Regions from separate parts of the Streptomyces sp. NPDC048825 genome, predicted to be linked through region 2. Evidence: riboswitches for the same ligand, from Rfam matches in the RefSeq annotation. Region 2 holds a riboswitch; each other region holds the start of a gene.
The links. A riboswitch is a leader RNA that binds a small molecule or an ion and turns the genes downstream of it on or off. The one in region 2 is predicted to bind cyclic di-AMP.
Positions count from the first base shown of each region.

Region 1: another riboswitch for cyclic di-AMP. It lies ahead of ACGFNK_RS24765 (C40 family peptidase); the one in region 2 lies ahead of ACGFNK_RS37425 (peptidoglycan DD-metalloendopeptidase family protein).
Region 3: another riboswitch for cyclic di-AMP. It lies ahead of ACGFNK_RS37910 (M23 family metallopeptidase); the one in region 2 lies ahead of ACGFNK_RS37425 (peptidoglycan DD-metalloendopeptidase family protein).

Region 1 is NZ_JBICUR010000010.1:268,493-271,757, reverse strand. It holds gene ACGFNK_RS24780 (LysR family transcriptional regulator) at 1-35, opposite strand, end outside; gene ACGFNK_RS24775 (LysE family translocator) at 136-759, shown strand; gene ACGFNK_RS24770 (DUF6328 family protein) at 784-1,260, opposite strand; gene ACGFNK_RS24765 (C40 family peptidase) at 1,414-1,887, opposite strand; cyclic di-AMP (ydaO/yuaA leader) riboswitch at 1,891-2,078, opposite strand; gene ACGFNK_RS24760 (hypothetical protein) at 2,427-2,738, opposite strand; gene ACGFNK_RS24755 (ATP-dependent Clp protease proteolytic subunit) at 2,746-3,265, opposite strand, start outside.
Region 2 is NZ_JBICUR010000020.1:186,590-189,854, forward strand. It holds gene ACGFNK_RS37420 (DUF6250 domain-containing protein) at 1-352, opposite strand, end outside; gene ACGFNK_RS37425 (peptidoglycan DD-metalloendopeptidase family protein) at 586-1,512, opposite strand; cyclic di-AMP (ydaO/yuaA leader) riboswitch at 1,517-1,678, opposite strand; gene ACGFNK_RS37430 (alpha-galactosidase) at 1,980-3,265, opposite strand, start outside.
Region 3 is NZ_JBICUR010000021.1:115,378-118,642, forward strand. It holds gene ACGFNK_RS37905 (M16 family metallopeptidase) at 1-931, shown strand, start outside; cyclic di-AMP (ydaO/yuaA leader) riboswitch at 1,146-1,303, shown strand; gene ACGFNK_RS37910 (M23 family metallopeptidase) at 1,317-2,105, shown strand; gene ACGFNK_RS37915 (GntR family transcriptional regulator) at 2,328-3,023, shown strand; gene ACGFNK_RS37920 (HPr family phosphocarrier protein) at 3,246-3,265, opposite strand, start outside.

The sequences.
Region 1 (3,265 bases), on a different contig from region 2:
GCCACCAGCGCCGCGAGCCGCGTGGGGTCGTACATGCGAGGCTCCCGGCCCAAGTGCGGACTAAAGAATTACTTAAGGCTGGCCCAGGATAATGCACATACCTGCTGAAGGCTTGGAGCGGGCACGCTGGTGCTCATGGATGGACAGCTCATCGCCTTCACCGGGGTCGCCGCAGGCCTGGTCGCCATGCCCGGTGCCGACTTCACCGTCGTGGTCCGCAACGCTTTGGTCTCCCGCCGGGCCGGTATCGCGTGCGCGCTCGGGATCGCGGCGGCGCTGCTCGTCCACACGGCCCTCGCCGTCGTCGGGGTGGCCGCGGTGCTGACGACCGTGCCTCCGCTGTTCCGCGCGCTCCAACTACTGGGTGGTGCCTACGTCCTCTATCTCGGCGTACGGACGCTGCAGTCGGTGCGCGGCAGGCGTACGACGGGGGCCGAGGAGGCGCCGGTCGTGTCCGGGGCCGGAGCCCTGCGGCAGGGCTTCGTCACCAACGCCCTCAACCCAAAGGCGACGATCACCTTCCTCAGCCTGCTGCCGCAGTTCGTACCAGTCGGAAGTCCCGCGATGCCTCGGACGCTGGTCCTCGCGCTGATCGTGGTCGCGCTCGCGCTGATCTGGTTCCCGGCGGTCGCGCTGCTCGTGGACCGGCTCGGCCGGTGGCTGCGCAGGCCGCGTACAGCCCGGGTCATCGAGGCCGTCACCGGAACCGCTCTTACGGTGCTGGGACTGGGACTCGTTCTCGAAACGGTGCTCGCCTGAGCCGGAGAGCCCGGCCGGCAGGGCTCAGGAATCGTCCGGGCTCCTGCTGCCGGCCCGTTTCATCAAGAGCGGCACGAGCCCCCACAGGCCGAAGCAGATCACCATGGTGGCCGCGCCGGCCAGAATCCCTTCGAGACGGCCCGCCGTCACATCGACGACGAGCAGGACCGAGCCGGTGAGCGCGAACGCCAGCACACCCATCCCGATCTGGGCGAGGTGCGAGGAGACCGCCACGATCTGCGGCTTGGCGCCCTGCTGGAACAGCCGGCGGTGCAGGGCGGCCGGTGCCGTGAGGAGCACGGAGGACAGCACCGCGAGCAGCAGCGTCGTGATGTACGTGGCGCGCTGCACCGAGTCGAGGTCCGGGAAGCGCGGGGTGAACGCGAGGCTCAGCAGGAATGCGAAGAGGATCTGTACGCCCGTCTGGGTGACCCTCAACTCCTGGAGCAGTTCGATGAAGTTGCGGTCGGCGCGCTCGAGCGGTGTCTCGCGCCGCTCCATCCGTTGGGCGTACGGACGCTCGTCGCCCGGACGTCGCTCGTCGGGCTCTCGGTCGCTGGGCGGTTGCTGGGCCATGGATCCATGAGTATCCCGTCAGCCGCCCGAATCACGCCCCGTGGGGTGGCGGCGATGACCGCCGCCACCCCACGCGCGTCACCTGACCCGGCCGTACCAGACGCTCTTCGTCCAGATCTTCTGCAGCTTCACCACGTCCCCGGTCTTCGGGGAGTGCCAGATCCGTCCCTTCCCGGCGTAGATGCCGACGTGGTACACGTTCCGGCCCGAGTGGAAGAACACCAGATCTCCCTGCTTGCGGCTCGAAGCCGAGATGTGGCGCGTTTTGTTGTACTGCTGCGCGGCCGTACGGGGCAGCTTCTTCCCCGCCTTCTTGAACGAGTAGAGCGTGAGCCCGGAGCAGTCGAAGCGCCTGGGCCCCGTGGCTCCCCACTTGTACGGGGACCCCTTTTTGGAGGCCGCTACCTGAAGTGCCTTCTTCGCTGGGGTTACTGCTTCGGCGTCGGATGTGAGACCGGGGGCAACAACGCTGCCGCCGACAACGGCGACGGTGAGAGCCGAGGCGGTACCGGCCCTGGTCAACAGCGACGGGACACGATTGAGCGCAGACATGCGCAACCCTTCGTCAGCCGCCTGTGAAGGATGACCTGTCGGATTCGGGCTGGCGAAGTTGCCCGGCCGCGGTGTGCGGCTTCACCCCAAGGACCACTCGGAAGTCTCCGGCGGCCCGTCGTGCTTGGGTCCTCCACTCCTGCCGATCCACTTCTGTCGACCCGTCATCCGGGCGGCGGCAGGACTCGGCGTCCGCCCGGACCGCCCCGCCGCTGTGGCGGGGGCTTGTCGTCGGAAGGGATCTTGACGCACGAATGTCGGAAAGTCCGAGCGGAATCGGCGGTTTGTGGGCTTACTCACCACTCACCCGTTCGGGTGGACAGGCCTGTTGTCGAACGAGCGTCGAGGGGGTCGAGGACCCTCGTACCAGCACCGGAATGTCTGATTCCGGTGTTTGAGTACGCGCGCTGCGCAAGTTGCGGGGGCCTTTGAACGTACCTCCGTCTACTCCTTTCAGGGGTACGTCATTTGGTCCGTTTCACATCTTGCCCGGACGCCCCCTCAGTCGCCTGCGGAGCCCCCGGGCCGCTCGGTGGGCGTCAGATGTCGGAGGTCTCCGGCGGCAAGGTGACGCGGGCCGCCCGGCGCTCACCGTCGAGGACCCGCAGAGCCCGCGTCAGGGTCGGTGCGTGCAACTCGTGTTCGCCGCGTTGGTGCATCAGGTTCAGCGCATCGCGCAGCGCGGTGGCCTTGGTGACCAGTGCCTGTGCCGCGCGCAGTCCGCCATAGGTGTCGCCGCGGTTCGCCGGATTGATCCGGCCCAGGAGATCGAGCACCTCCAGGTAACGGTCGACCAGTTCACCCTCCGCCCGGGTCAGCGCCGGCAGCGGGGGCAACTCGGGTGGGAGCATCCGCCGTTCACCTCGCGCCGGGGGCGGTGAGCGAGTTCTTGCGGCTCGGAATGATGCGGTCGACCAGCCCGTACTCCAGTGCCTGCGGTGCCTCCAGGATCTTGTCCCGCTCGATGTCCGCGCTGATGCGCTCCTGACTCTGGCCGGTATGCCGGGCGAGCATCTCCTCGAGCATCCTGCGCGTGCGCATCAACTCCTCGGCCTGGATGGCCAGATCGGAGGTCTGGCCCTGCACCGGCTCGGGCAGCGCCGGCTGGTGGATCAGTACGCGTGCGTCCGGCAGTGCGGACCGCTTCCCCGGCGCACCGGCCGCGAGCAGTACCGCGGCGGCGGCCCCCGCCTGCCCCAGGCAGACGGTCTCCACCTCGCAGCTGACGAACCGCATCGTGTCGTAGATCGCGGTCATCGCGCTGAACTGGCCGCCGGGAGAGTTGATGTACAGCGAGATGTCGCGGTCCGGCGACTGGTACTCGAGGTGCATGAACTGCGCCATCACGTCGTTCGCCGACGTGTCGTCGATCGGTGTC
Region 2 (3,265 bases):
CGTCGACGGCGTTCCAGAAGTTGTTGAGGTCCGACACCCGGTCGTTGACACCTCCCGCGGAGACCGGTGTGGCCGTGTACTCGACGACGTACGGTCCCACGAGCTTCCGCTTGAACCAGACCGTGGCGCCGCCCGGCACATCGATCTCCATGACCCCACGGGACGCGGTGACACTGCCACCGTCCTGCAACTCCGTTGCCCACTGCCCCAGTCCGTGCCGGAAGCCGTCACGAGCGATGAGCCGTCCTCGGCGAAGGTGCGCCGACCCGCTCGCGGCGTGCGCGCTCGCAGTGTGCGCAGGGCCGAGGGCGGCACCGGCGGCCAGGGCTTCGAAGGCTCTACGGGTCGTCATGAAGCGTCTCCTTGGCTGGCGTACGACGGGTCGTGCCGATCTCACGTCGTGCTGATCTGACACCTGTGCTGATCCCACAAGCAGACAGAAAGCGCTTACCCGCAGATCTTGACCGTCAGCCGCCATCCCTGTCGACCCCCGGAACAAGCCGAAGGCCGGAACCCGGGGATCAGGGGTCCGGCCTTCGGCGCGAGAGGGAGACGCGCTCCGCTCGCGGCACTGCGCTGGTGACGTCAGACGGAGACGCCTTGCGAGCGCAGGAACGCCAGCGGGTCCACGTCCGAGCCGTAGTCCGGCGTGGTGCGGATCTCGAAGTGCAGATGCGGACCGGTGACGTTGCCGGTCGCACCGGAGAGGCCGACCTGCTGACCCGCGGTCACAGACTGCCCCTGCGAGACAGAAAGGGACGAAAGGTGTGCGTACTGGGCATAGTGGCCGTCGCTGAGCTCGATGACGACCTGGTTGCCGTAAGCACCGCCCCAGCCGGCGGAGACGACCGTGCCCGCACCCACGGCCTTGAGCGAAGTGCCGGTCGCGGCGGCGAAGTCGACACCGGTGTGGTAGCCGCTGGACCACATGCCGCCCGACATTCTGTACGGGGTGCTGACGGTCGCGCCCTCGACCGGCATGGTGAAGCCGCTCGAACTGCTGGGCGCCTCGGCGGCCTTGGCGGGCGTCGCCTTCTTCGCGGACGCCTGGGGGGCCTCGGCCACCTTGGGAGCCTTGGCCGCCTTGGGAGCCTTGGCCTCGTTGGCGCCGGAGGGCGCGGCGGCCTTCTTGCCGATCGTCAGCTTCTGGCCCGGGTGAATGAGCCCCGGGTCACTTCCGACCACCTGGCGGTTGTCCTGGTAGAGCTTTTTCCAGCCACCTCTGAAATTCTGTTCGCCGGCGATCTTCGAGAGAGAATCGCCCGCCTTCACTTCGTACGTCCTGGTCGCGGCCTTCTTCTGCGCGGCGACCGGAGCGGACTCAACAGCCTTCTGGGAAACGGATTCGGCCTTATTGGAAACAGACGCGGGCGAGCTCTGCGGAGTAGCGGCCTGGGCTCCGGCTGCTCCCAGCAAAGGCAGTGCGAGAGCGGCGCCACCGGTCGAGGCAACGGCGATCGAGCGGGTGAAACGCGCGGACTTCGGGCGGCGGTGCTTACCCTTCGCGGGCATGGCGAATTCCTCTCCGGCGCCTACGAGGTGAGCTGTCGGGTGCGAGCTGGAGATGCCCGGCCACACTTTCGCGCGGCTTTACCCCAAGCCTGTTCCGGAGACCGGAGCAGGCGTTGTACCTGTGGGTCCCCCGCTCCTGCCGTGTACGGATCGGTGTGCGGATTACGGGCGGCGGCAGGATTAGGCGTCCGCCCGGATTGGTGGTGAACGTAAGCGACTAAGACGCACAGGGACAAGCTTTGGGTTTCCTATGTGCCCCATTCTCTTGATCCTTGGTCGAAATCGCCGTCACCCTCCGTGAATCACCCGTCTCCCGCCTTCCCGAAATCCCCTGTAAACACGCTTGAATTACGTGAACATGACGACAGCACAACGTCACGAATATGACGCTGCTCACGCATCACTGATTCAGGAGTCCCTATTGAAGAGCGAGTTGGAATGAACGCACTCCAATACGGACACAACCCTCAGATGCGACGCAGCCGGAAAACTGCCGCATCGAGGTCGCCGCGCAAGCCGGTCCGCAGTCCGTGATGCAACAACACCGCACCTCTGTGCACTTCGCCCGTTTCGAGGCATTCGTACGTCGCAGCCGGGTCGAGTCCCCGCAGCCGTACGGGCGCCACGGGCTCGCCGTAGTGCTGAGCCTGGAGCCAGGCAAGCACGACGGCCTGGCCCTCATGGACGTACTGCACGGCACTCAGCCCGCCCTGCGGGGCCCGCAGCCGGTAGAGGTCGCCACGCTGCACGAGGGGCCGGATCTCCTTGTAGAGCGCCACCCAGTCCCGCGCCTCGGCGAGCTCCTCGTCACTCCACTCGGTCAGGTCGCCACCGACCCCGAGCACTCCGGCCATGGAGCTCACAAAGCGGAAGCGCAGCGAACTCACGCGTCCGTTGAGCTGATTGTTCGGGCTGTCGGTGACCCAGGCGGCCATGGCCCGCGCCGGATGGATCTGGCTGAAGCCGTGCTGGATGGCGAGCCGGTCGAGCGGATCGGTGTTGTCCGAGGTCCACACCTGGTCCGTACGCGCCATGACGCCGAGGTCGATCCGGCCGCCACCGCCGGAGCAGGACTCGAAGGCGACACCGGGGTGCGCGGCCCGCAGCCGGTCCAACAGGGCGTACAGGGCGTGCACATGGTCGACCCAGAGCCGCTGCGGATACGCCTCGCCGGGCCAGCCGGCGTCCGTGAAGCAGCGGTTGAAGTCCCACTTCACATAGTCGATCGGGGCGCTGGAGAGCAGCCCGTGAAGCTGCTCCCACAGATACTCCTGGACGTCTTCGCGCGCGAGGTTCAGTACGAGCTGATTGCGGAGTTCTGTCTTCTTTCGTCCTGGTTGATACTGAATCCAGTCGGGATGCGCCCGATACAACTCGCTGTCCGCATTGACCATTTCCGGCTCGACCCAGATCCCGAACTGCATCCCGAGGGCGTGCACGTCGTCCGCCAGCGGCTTGAGCCCGGCCGGGAAGCGGTCGGGGTTGGGCGTCCAGTCCCCGAGCCCGGCCCGGTCGCTGGTCCGTTTCCCGAACCAGCCGTCGTCGACCACGAAGAGCTCCACGCCCATCGCCGCGGCCCGCCGGGCGAGCGCGCGCTGCTGCTCCTCGGAGATGTCGAACTCCGTGGCCTCCCAGGAGTTGTAGAGCACGGGCCGGTCCTGGTCCGCGTCCGGGATCACATACGTCCGCTGGTACGCGTGCCAGGCCCGGCTCGCCCCGCCGAAGCCGCCATCACTCCACAGGCCCGCGAAGA
Region 3 (3,265 bases), on a different contig from region 2:
CGAGACCGCCAACCCGGCCCGCCGCGCCGCCAAGGAGCTCTCCAAGGAGCTCTTCCCGGCGACCTCGCGCATGTCGCGCCCGCGCCAGGGCACCGAGGAGACGGTCGCGAGCATCGACTCGGCGGCTGTGCGCGCCTTCTACGAGAAGCATGTACGCCCCGCCACCACCACCGCGGTCGTCGTCGGCGACCTCACCGGTGTCGGCCTCGACGCGCTGCTCGGTGAGACGCTCGGCGCCTGGACCGGCTCGCCGGCCGAGGCGCGTCCCGTGCCTCCGGTGACCGCCGACGACACGGGCCGCGTGGTCATCGTCGACCGTCCCGGAGCCGTCCAGACACAGCTGCTCATCGGCCGCGTCGGCGCCGACCGGCACGACCGTGTGTGGCCCGCCCAGGTGCTCGGCACGTACTGCCTCGGCGGCACCCTCACCTCGCGTCTTGACCGCGTCCTGCGCGAGGAAAAGGGCTACACCTACGGTGTGCGGGCGTTCGGACAGGTGCTGCGCTCCGCTCCGGACGGCACGGGCGCCGCGATGCTCGCCATCAGTGGCTCGGTGGACACGCCGAACACCGGCCCGGCGCTCGACGACCTCTGGAAGGTGCTGCGTACGCTCGCGGCCGAGGGCCTGACGGACGCCGAGCGCGACATCGCCGTACAGAACCTGGTGGGCGTGGCGCCGCTCAAGTACGAGACCGCGGCCGCCGTCGCCGGCACGCTCGCCGACCAGGTCGAGCAGCACCTGCCGGACGACTTCCAGGCGACGCTGTACCGCCAACTCGCCGCGACGGGCACCGTGGAGGCCACCGCGGCCGCCGTGAGCGCCTTCCCGGTGGACCGTCTGGTGACCGTCCTCGTCGGGGACGCCGCCCAGATCGAGGAGCCCGTCAAGGCCCTCGGAATCGGTGAAGTGAGCGTGGTCCCGGCCGAGTAGAGCCGCCGCACATCCCCGGGGACCCTGGAGGCTTATGAGCCTCCAGGGTCCTTCTTTGTCCAAATTGATTGGATTGGTTGGGAGTTGATATGGAGGTTGTGTGTCTGCGCTGTGGCGTGCGCTACAAAAACCGTCATCCGTTTGTTGTTTGAGAGATGGCCCGCTTAGCGTCAGTCCGGCTGTTCGTCAGGCAGTGCGCCGCATCCGCGGCACCGGACAGTCATCGCCGAGTCCCCGTACGGCGCGAGCCAGGGGAGCCGGGGACCCACCGCAGTCCCTGGGGTGAATCGGGCGCCCTCCTGGAGGGAGCCCGTAGGAGACCTTCCTGCTCCGAACCCGTCAGCTAACCCGGTAGGCGAGAAGGAAGGAAAGGACCAGCCACTTCATGGCGTTCACCCGCGCCACCGGGAAGCACCGTCGCCCGAGCCGTACGAAGCGCACGTCCTCGAGGACCGTGGGCGTCGCGACGCTCGCCACCACCGGTGTCATCGGCACCCTGGCCGCCCCGGCGTTCGCCGGCCCGTCCTCGGTCAAGCAGACAGGGCTGACCCAGGCCGTCACCATGGGCGACTCGGTCGCCGACCAGATCGACGCCCAGGCCCACGCCCAGCGGCAGGCCGCCGAGGAGGCCGCCGCCCGCGAAGCGGCCGAGGAGGCCGCCAAGAAGCTGGCCGCCGAGCAGAAGGCCCGGGCCGAGGCGAAGGCCAAGGCGGAGCGCGAGGCCAAGGAGCGCGCCGCCCGCGAGGCCGAGCGCAAGCGCCTGCTCAACTCCTTCGTCTCGCCGATCAGCGACTCGTACGTCTCCACCGGCTACAAGGCCGGCGGCTCCGTCTGGTCCTCCGGCAGCCACACCGGCATCGACTTCCACGCCGCCAGCGGCACCACCGTCCGCGCCGTGGGCGCCGGTACCGTCGTAGAGGCCGGCTTCGAGGGCTCGTACGGCAACCAGGTCGTCATCAAGATGAACGACGGCACGTACACGCAGTACGCCCACATGTCGTCCCTCTCCGTCTCCGTCGGTCAGAGCGTCACCCCGGGCCAGCAGATAGGCCTCTCCGGGGCGACCGGCAACGTCACCGGAGCACACCTCCACTTCGAGGCGCGTACGTCCCAGGAGTACGGCTCGGACATGGACCCCCTCGCCTACCTCCGGTCGCACGGCGTGAACGTCTGACGGCTCGGAAGCTTCACCGCGCACCTCTCCCGAAGGCCCCGGCTCACCGAGCCGGGGCTTTCGTGCATGCCGACGGGACGACTGCCTGTTCTGCGCGACTATGTGTCCAAAAAAACTCCATGGATTCCGGCCCGCCATCGGAATTTCCGGTTCTCTGCAATAGAGTCACCGGACGAGCGTCAATCGACCGCGTTTCGCGGGGATTAAGGCGGAGGTCCGGTCATGCGTATTCCCGCGCACTCGGTATGCACGGCGATCCGTGACGACATCGTCGCGGGTGTCTACGAACGCGGCAGCCGGCTCACCGAGGAACTGCTCGCGCGTCGCTACGGCGTCTCGCGGGTCCCCGTGCGGGAGGCACTGCGCACGCTGGAAGCGGAGGGCTTCGTCGTCACCCGCCGCCACGCGGGCGCGTGCGTCGCGGAACCCACCGAGCAGGAGGCCGGCGACCTCCTGGAGATGCGCATGCTCCTGGAGCCGCTGGGCGCCGCGCGCGCTGCGCAGCGGCGGACAGAGGCGCACCTCAAGGTGCTGCGAGGCCTCGTCAGGCTGGGGCAGGAGCGGGCCAGGAGGGGCCAGGGCGAGGATCTGCGCTCGTTGGGCGGCTGGTTCCACGAGACGCTCGCGCAGGCGTCCGGCAGCCCCGCGCTGACCTCGATGCTCACCCAGCTGCGGCACAAGATCGCCTGGATGTACTCGGTCGAGGCGCCGGCCCATCCCGCCGAGTCCTGGTCGGAGCACGGCGGCATCGTGGACGCCGTCGCGCGCGGCGACAGCGAGCGGGCCCGGGCCATCACGGCCCTGCACACCGAGCGGGCGACGGCCGCACACCGGCTGCGCTTTCCCGAGCGCGGTGATCGCGTGGAGCGTGTGAGGAGTTCGCAACACCCCGTAAACACGGCGAGCGTGCGGCATTAACAGTGGCGCCGTATACAAAGGGGAGTAATTCGCGGGGGATTATTTTTGCTGCCCGCGATGTGGAATTGCAAAGGGCCCGCCCGGTATTTTGGGCGAGCCCTTTTGGTGCGTGTGCGGGACGGCGTTTTTGATGCGACGACCACAGCGACCATCAATTGAGGAACCCCGACGGCGCGCAACCAGGTCCGCGAGAGCGGCGCCGGTTGAGGCGCAAAGGGGTGCTCACACAGTTTCCGGCAGCT